2 regions of the Buttiauxella sp. WJP83 genome follow, and region 1 is predicted to be linked to the other one. Evidence: predicted binding sites of a transcription regulator. Region 1 holds the regulator's gene; the other holds the start of a gene.
What was found. The regulator sigma-54, encoded in region 1, starts transcription at its own class of promoters, with help from an activator protein. The targets are predictions, from matches to a motif close to GTTGGCACANNTTTCGCTNT.

Region 1 (4,426 bases):
TATCGCACTTTCTAGCGATAGATTTTTACTTGAAAGCGGATGCAGACGGCGAGTGTCACTATAACGACGAATCAGCGTGTTGCGGTCGGCATCAAGGAACAATAATTGCGGCGAAAAGGTATCAGGCAGGTTAGTCATTGCCTGTTCAAAAATTTCTGGGTTTTCCGGCATGTTACGCACATCAATGCTGACTGCCGCAGAAATTTGGCGCTCTGCGAGAGTTTTGGCAAGATCAGGCAACAGTACCACTGGCAGGTTATCTACACAGTAGAATCCCATATCTTCTAACGCGCGCAAGGCTACAGACTTCCCTGAACCAGAGCGGCCGCTGACAATCATCAGCACCATGTCATCACTCCCCCAACTTCTCTTGCTGTGGCTTTCGCATGACCGCAGCCAGATTATTCACTTTCACTACCTTGTTCTGTTTCGGTAATGATCTGATAAAGCTCTTCATCGCTCTGTGCGGACCGCAGGCGTCGGCAAATCGTTTTGTCAGCCAGACGTTTCGCGACCAATGACAAAGTATGCAAATGCGTTTTTGTTTGATCCGCAGGAACAAGCAGCGCAAACATCAGGTCAACCGGCTGATTATCGATAGCATCAAAGGCGATAGGGGTTTCCAGTTTAATAAAGACCCCGACAGCACGAGTGGTATCTTCTTCCAGTTTTCCATGAGGGATGGCGATACCATTACCGATACCGGTACTGCCCATTCGTTCGCGCGTCAACACAGCCTCAAACACCACTTGTGGTGGCAGGCCGAGCTGTTTTGCTGCCAGTTCACTGATGATTTCCAGTGCACGTTTTTTACTCTGGCAATGTACATTGGTACGGGTACATTCCTTGTTCAGGACATTACTAAGTTGTAGAGCAGAATCGTTGTTCATCATAAGTTCACCTAAGCACCCTGTTATGCTAACGGCCCGTCACTTAGCGTAACAGGCCGCAGGGTTGTAACAGTTGCCCGGATTATCAGTGTTGTTTTAGTTTATCTTTATGTTTGGTTAACTGGCGTGCCAGTTTATCAATCAAACCATCAATCGCCGCATACATATCCTGGCCTTCCGCGCTGGCATGAATTTCACCACCATTTACATGTAGCGTTGCATCGGCAATATGCGTGACTTTTTCCACTTTTAACACAATATAGACTTGGTTAATTCTTTCGAAGTACTGCTCCAGTTTGGCAAACTTCGTACTCACAAAATCGCGTAGTGCGTCAGTGATTTCGACGTTATGTCCTGTAATGTTGAGCTGCATAGTGTCTTCCTTATCGGTTAAGTCAAACCAATTGCTTACGCTGATTTGACGGTGGTATGGATAAAGACTCTCGGTACTTCGCAACGGTGCGGCGTGCCACCATGATCCCCTGATCGGATAGCATAGTCGTTAACTTGCTATCACTCAGTGGTTTCGCAGGGTTTTCCGCAGCAATTAATTTCTTCACCAATGCACGAATTGCCGTCGAGGAGGCTTCGCCCCCACCTTCGGTATTAACATGGCTTGAGAAGAAATACTTCAATTCAAATATACCGCGTGGGCTATGCAGGTATTTCTGCGTGGTCACACGGGAAATGGTCGACTCATGCATCTCGACCACCTGGGCGATATCAGCGAGAACCATCGGTTTCATGTGTTCTTCGCCAAGTTCAAAGAAGCCCTGCTGTTGCTCTACAATGCAGCGGCTGACGCGCAGCAGCGTGTCGTTCCGGCTTTCCAGACTTTTAATCAGCCACTTTGCTTCTTGTAAGTTACTGCGAATAAACTGCGAGTCGCTGTCATTGCGGGCGTTGGTGCCCATCGCAGCGTACTGCTGGTTTATTTTCAAACGTGGAATGCTGTCGGCGTTCAGTTCTACGGTCCAGCGACCCTGTACTTTTTTCACCAGCACATCCGGAATGACATATTCCGGTTCGCTGGTCTGAATAGATTGTCCTGGGCGCGGGTCAAGAGATTGAATCAGGCACATTGCCTCTTTCAATACTTCCTCTTTCAGACGCGTGACGCGCATCAGGCTGCGGAAATCATGGTTGGCGAGCAGATCCAGGTGATCGCTGACAATCAAGCGGGCTTCGGTTAGCCACGGTGTTTCGCGGGCGAATTGCGAAAGCTGTATAAGCAGGCAGTCACGCAGATCGCGTGCGGCGACACCAACAGGATCGAAACGTTGTACGCGTTTGAGTACCGCTTCCACTTCGTCGAGGGTGATTTCGTCATCACCCATGCTTTCCAGAATTTCTTCCAGAGAGACCGTGAGGTAACCCATTTCGTCAACGGCATCGACAATAGACGTCGCTATCGCTGTGTCGGTGTCTGAAAACGGGGTGAGATCGACCTGCCACATTAAATAATCTTGCAGCGTTTGTGTCGTTTCACCCTGATAAACCGGCAATTCATCGTCAATGTAATCTGTTCCGGTTCCTGATGGCGTGCCCGCGGTGTAGATTTCATCCCAGCTGGCATCCAGCGGTAACTCGTCGGGCATCTCTTTTTGTTCGAGTGCCTCGCGAGTATCTAACGCTTCATCTTCACGAACTTCCTGAGTCTCAATTTCTTCATGCAGATCGGTTTGCTCAAGCAGTGGGTTACTTTCCAGTGCTTGCTGAAGTTCTTGCTGTAGCTCTAACGTCGACAGTTGCAACAGACGAATTGCCTGCTGTAGCTGGGGGGTCATAGCAAGTTGTTGGCTAAGCCTTAATTGCAAACCTTGCTTCATATTCAGAGCGAGCTTCCTCAGGTGTACAGAATTATGGGTCTACCCTATCAGAGTCTGAACTCTTCGCCCAGATACACGCGCTTAACATGCTCGTCTTCCAGGATTTCAGCTGGTGTGCCATGGGCGATTAAATGGCCCTGGCTTACGATGTAAGCACGTTCACAAACAGCCAGCGTTTCACGTACGTTATGGTCAGTAATCAGTACTCCGAGACCGCTGTCGCGCAGATGCTCGATGATTCGCTTGATGTCGATGACGGATATTGGGTCAACACCGGCAAAAGGTTCATCCAGAAGAATAAATTTTGGATTAGCCGCAAGTGCGCGGGCAATTTCAACACGGCGGCGCTCACCACCAGACAATGACTGCCCGAGGTTATTGCGCAAATGTTCGATGTGGAACTCTTCCATCAGCTCATTAGCGCGGTCTTCACGCTGCTCAACAGAAAGGTCGTCACGGATTTGCAGCACGGCCATCAAGTTATCGAACACACTTAAACGGCGGAAAATCGATGCTTCTTGCGGTAAGTAACCGATGCCGCGACGAGCACGAGCATGCAACGGCAGCAGACTAATATCTTCATCATCAATAATGATGTTGCCTGCATCACGCGGCACAATGCCAACCACCATGTAAAAGGTCGTGGTTTTCCCGGCACCGTTCGGGCCAAGTAATCCCACAATTTCACCAGACTTAACAGTCAGGCTGACATCTTCAACAACGCGGCGGCCCTTGTAGGCTTTGGCGAGATTTTTTGCAATTAAAGTAGCCATAACGAATTAGTTACTCTTTTTCTGCGCAGGGGCTGGTGCCGGAGCCTGGCCGTCTTTTTTCTGCAACTGAGAAGGGACCAGAACGGTTGTGACACGTTTACCTTTTTCGCTAAAGGCCTGCATCTTCTGTTCTTTTACCAGGTAAGTAATCTTGTCGCCTTTGATATTGCTATCCAATTGTTCCAGATAGGCATTTCCGGTTAGCACGACGAAATCATTTTGTAGCTCATAGTGCATGGTAGACGCGTGGCCTTTAACTGGCTTACCGCTATCCTGCATCTGATAGAAAGTGGCAGGATTACCATAACCATCAATGACTTCCTTACCTTCTTCACCGCCAGGACGAGTCACAACCACTTTATCGGCGTTAATTTTAATACTGCCTTGCGTCACAATCACATTGCCTGTAAAGGTGACGACGTTACCTTGCATATCCAGCGACTGTTGGTCAGATTCAATGTGAATCGGCTGGTCGGTATCACCGGTCAGCGCAAATGCCGAAAAACTGGCGGCTAAAAGCGTACTGGTTAGTACTAAATTACGGCTGAGTTTGTTTATTTGGGATTTCATAGGATGTTCTAACCTTTTCAATCAGCTCGGCATTTTTGCTGCGTAAGTTTCCACGCATTTTGAGGCCGGTGGAGTTAAAGCTGGTTCCATACAAGGTTACCTGGTCATCAGAGGCAACATCCTGAGTGACTAAATTAACCTGCGCATTGTCCGTGGTAATTTTGCGTAGCTGAGAGTCTGGTGTCAGAGCGGTCAGCACCACATTCCCATACAAATACAGCATCCGATCGTTAGTAAGTTTGGCGCGATCTGCTCGTAATGACCAGGTTGCAACTTTGTTTTCGTCATACTGCGTCATCACTGGGTTGGTGAACCACGAAATGGCGGTATCGGAAAAATATTCAACGTGTTCCGCAACCAACCG
Region 2 (4,426 bases), 1.4 Mb from region 1:
AAACTTACCCTGGACTAATCCTTGCTGAATTTCGCGAATGGACAGCCCGTTCATAGTTTATAAATCCCAGCCACTTCCTGGCGTTGCGGCAACGGAAATTCCATCAACGGTTCGGCCAGCGCAGCCATGCGTACCAGCTGAACTTCCAGCTCTCTACGACGTGCATCGTCAAGAGGAACGTTAAGAAGTTGTTCCATTAACTGGATATAAGTGGGCCAGTCGATAAATGTAGATGTCATTTTTGATTCCTTAAAATCCAGCGGCACTGCCGTTGCTTCGCGGGTCGTAAGCTCCTTCGAGCATGCCGTTGGTATGGCGCACAATGGCACCCGCGTGGCCCACTGCCTCGCTAAAATCGGGTAGTGCCTCAACTTCATGCCCTAACTCACGCAGGGTTTCGAAGGTTTCAGGGCTAAATCTGGCTTCTAATTTCAGGTTGTCAGAGGCTTGCCCCCATGTTCTGCCTAGTAACCAACGTGGTGCGGTAACCGCTTCCTGGAGCGGCATACCCTGAATGACATGACGAGTAAAAATGGCTGCCTGAGTTTGAGGTTGCCCGTCGCCACCCATTGAGCCGTAAACCATGATTCTTCCATCGGCAAGACGCGCAGCCGCCGGATTCAAGGTATGGAACGGTTGTTTTCCCGGAGCCAGGCTTAACAGGCTTTCGGGATCGAGATTGAACGCCGCGCCACGGTTTTGCCACAGAACCCCGCTCTTTGGCAGCACAACGCCGCTGCCGAACTCATGATAAATACTTTGAATAAATGAAACGGCCAGTCCACTGCTGTCAATGACGCCCATCCAGACCGTGTCACCCGGGCCTTTTCCTGTTCCCCAGCTAGCCGCGTTGTTGTCGTCAATTTCTGCGGCAAGGCGGGCGAGCGGTTGAGGGTCTAACAAACTTTGGATGGAGGTGGTGATATGGCGCGGGTCGGTGATGTATTTATCGCGCAACGCAAACGCTTTTTTGGTGGCTTCTACGATGCGGTGAACGGTTTGGGTTTCGTCGGCTTGTGCCATGTCTAAATGATCGGTTATGCCCAAAATCGCCAGTGAAACCAGGCCCTGGGTCGGTGGAGTCATATTAAAAATCTCACCGTGCTGGTGGCTAAGTCGCAGAGGTATCCTGCGTTTTGCTCGCTGGGCTGCGAGATCTTGCCGTGTTATCGGCACCCCTAAATCAGCAAGTTCTTCGGCGATGAGAACCGAGAGTGGCCCGCGATAAAAGCTATCAAGACCTTCAACGGTCAGACGTGCCAGCGTTTCGGCAAGCCTGGGTTGGGTAAAGCGGCTGCCGACCCGAGGAATCTCACTCCTGTGCAAAAAAGTCTCGGCGAAGCCTGCAATGTTGACCAGTTCGTCATATTTACTGTGCGTCGCCAGGGTTTGAGATGTTGTCACCGGAATGCCATCTGCCGCATAGCGAATGGCATCGGCCAATAAACGCGAGAGCGGCAACTGTCCGCCACCCAGTTCTACCGCAACTTTTAACGCCTCATTCCACCCGCTAAGCGTGCCGGGAACGGTCAACGCCGCTTTTGGGCCTCGATGGGGGATATTTTTTTCGCTGCTGTAAAGCTCGATGGAAGCAAGGGAGCCCGCGGCACCGCTGGCATCAATCGCAATAGGTTCGCCTTCTGGCTGAACAATTAGCCAAAAGCCATCACCGCCAATTCCATTCATATGAGGATAAACCACAGCGATGGTGGCTGCCGCTGCGACCATCGCCTCGATGGCGTCACCGCCATGGCGCAGTACGGATAATGCGGTTTCACTCGCCAAATGGTGCGGTGTGACCGCCATACCTGAAGGTGCCATATTGCTTTGCATCATCGTCTTTATCTCTATGAACGTAAGCTGAAGTTATAGTTAAGCAAAAGATGTTCCAGGTTGACGCGATGAGTTTCACTGTGCCAGTCTCGGGTGAAACAAAAGTTACAGAGGCCATAATGAAACAATTAGATGAACGATTGAGAGCGACGTACGAACAGCTTTCTCCGCAAGAACAGCGGGTTGCAGCGTTTATCGTCGATCATTTTGATGACCTGATCAGTTACAACAGTGCAGAACTGGCACGTCTTTCTGGCGTATCAAAAGCCACCGTCAGCCGCTTATTCAAACGCCTTGGCTATGAACGTTACAAAGACATGCGCGAGGAGCTGCGTACCCTGCGCCAGAGCGGGATGCCATTGACTGAAAACCGCGACGCGGTGCAAGGAAATACATTACTGGCGCGGCATTACAAACAGGAAATGGCCAACCTGACGCAATGGGTAAGCCTGCTTGAAACGCAACAGTTTGCTGATGTTGTCACCGCGCTGAATGCTGCAAAACGCATTTTTATTATAGGGTTAAGAAATTCATGGCCCGTTGCCATGCACTTACGCCAGCAGTTATTGCAAATTCGTAGCGATGTTTATTTATTACCTCAACCGGGGCAGACGCTGGCGGAAGAGGTCGTGGATATTAACGAACACGATTGTGTCGTTGCTATCGCGTTTCGCAGGCGTCCGCGCATCATCAAGCCGTTGCTGGCAAATCTGCATAAACGCCAGGTGCCGCTTCTGGTAATGAGTGAAGCGCAAGGCTCTGGGCTGACGCCATATTGTCGCTGGCACTTTGCAGCGCCGCTCGATAGCGTATCTGCGTTTGACAGTTACAGCAGTGCGATGAGTCTGGTGAATTTACTTTCCAACGCAGTATTGCATGAAGCGTTAACCACGGGCCGCCAGCGCATTCATCACATTGCAGAGTTGTATTCCGAGCTTGATGAGCTTGAACAACGTTAACGCACTTTGTTAGTGCGTTTGCACATGCCATGGGAACCATTCTGGTTCATTCACCTTGGCAGGTAAGTATCAGCATTAAATCGGAATGCGGCATCTTCCTTTCCTTGGCATCAATGAAAGTGAGTGGCACATTAGTTGCAGAATATTTTCATAAGGAATCTTTTGTTTCATGACGAATAAAAGGAAATGCCATGTTCGATATTCAGCACTTCACGCAAATTAACCCGCCGCATCGTTTGTTAATGGGGCCAGGGCCAATCAATGCCGATCCGCGTGTGTTGCGGGCCATGGCAAGCCAGTTGATCGGACAATATGATCCGGTAATGACGGGCTATATGAATGAAGTGATGGTGCTGTATCGCGAGCTTTTCCGCACCCAAAACCGCTGGACGATGTTGGTGGACGGGACTTCCCGCTCGGGCATTGAGGCCATTTTGCTCTCGGCAATTCGCCCCGGAGACAAAGTGCTGGTGCCGGTGTTTGGGCGCTTTGGCCATTTACTGTGTGAAATTGCGCGCCGCTGTCGGGCCGATGTTCACACCATTGAGGTTCCCTGGGGCGAAGTATTTACACCAGACCAAATTGAAGATGCCATCAAAGCCGTTAAACCACGCTTGTTGCTAACCGTTCAAGGTGACACCTCCACCACGATGCTCCAGCCACTGGATGAACTCGGTGAGATCTGCCGCCGTCACGGTGTGCTGTTTTATACCGATGCCACTGCTTCGTTTGGTGGCAACGCACTGGAAACCGATCGTTGGGGAATTGATGCCGTTTCTGCGGGTTTACAAAAATGCCTCGGAGGTCCATCAGGCAGTTCACCCATTACCCTAAGCGATGAAATGGAAGAAGTTATACGCCGCCGTAAATGTGTGGAGGAAGGGATCCGAACAGCTGCGCATCAGGATGGCGATGACGAGATGATCTATTCGAATTATTTCGATCTCGGCATGGTGATGGATTATTGGGGACCAGAACGTCTGAATCATCACACCGAAGCGACCAGTATGTTATTCGCCGCTCGTGAATGTGCACGCATTATTCTCGAAGAAGGCCTGGATGCTGGGATTGCACGTCATGAATTGCATGGGCGTGCATTGGTGGCCGGGATTCAGGGGATGGGGCTGGAAACCTTCGGCAATCTGCAACATAAAATGAATAACGTGCTGGGCGTCGTCATCCCGTCAGTGGTTCATGGTGAAGAGGTGCGCAAAATGCTGCTGGAGGATTTCCATATCGAAATCGGCACCTCATTTGGCCCGCTGCAAGGCAAAATCTGGCGCATCGGCACAATGGGTTACAACGCCCGTAAAGATTGCGTGCTGCAAACACTCACCGCGCTTGAAGCGGTGCTTAATCGCCTCGGTTTTAAAACGACGCAAGGAGCTGCAATGCAGTCGGCGTGGGATGTCTATGCTCAGGAAAATCGCTGATGATAAAACATGTGATGAACCCGGATGAGGCTCGTATTGCCGCAAGGCGTGTCATGTTGCGGACAGAAGAGCTGGCGCGCATTAGCGAATCGGCTGACCATCTGACGCGCGTTTATCTTTCCCACGAACATCTACATGCCAACCATCTGGTGGCTGGCTGGATGGAGCAAGTGGGGATGACGACCTGGCAGGATGCGGTAG

Region 2: OH773_RS17370 (gamma-glutamyltransferase family protein) is a predicted target of sigma-54. The motif match lies at 1,874-1,893, and genes of this name have one in related genera.

Annotation. Positions count from the first base shown of each region.
Region 1 is NZ_CP110080.1:470,128-474,553, forward strand. It holds gene rapZ (RNase adapter RapZ) at 1-348, opposite strand, end outside; gene ptsN (PTS IIA-like nitrogen regulatory protein PtsN) at 402-893, opposite strand; gene hpf (ribosome hibernation promoting factor) at 976-1,263, opposite strand; gene rpoN (RNA polymerase factor sigma-54) at 1,286-2,719, opposite strand; gene lptB (LPS export ABC transporter ATP-binding protein) at 2,767-3,492, opposite strand; gene lptA (lipopolysaccharide ABC transporter substrate-binding protein LptA) at 3,499-4,062, opposite strand; gene lptC (LPS export ABC transporter periplasmic protein LptC) at 4,031-4,426, opposite strand, start outside.
Region 2 is NZ_CP110080.1:3,749,409-3,753,834, reverse strand. It holds gene OH773_RS17380 (AtzE family amidohydrolase) at 1-54, opposite strand, end outside; gene hpxX (oxalurate catabolism protein HpxX) at 51-239, opposite strand; gene OH773_RS17370 (gamma-glutamyltransferase family protein) at 250-1,836, opposite strand; gene OH773_RS17365 (MurR/RpiR family transcriptional regulator) at 1,953-2,792, shown strand; gene OH773_RS17360 (pyridoxal-phosphate-dependent aminotransferase family protein) at 2,984-4,225, shown strand; partial or broken gene hpxK (allantoate amidohydrolase) at 4,225-4,426, shown strand, end outside.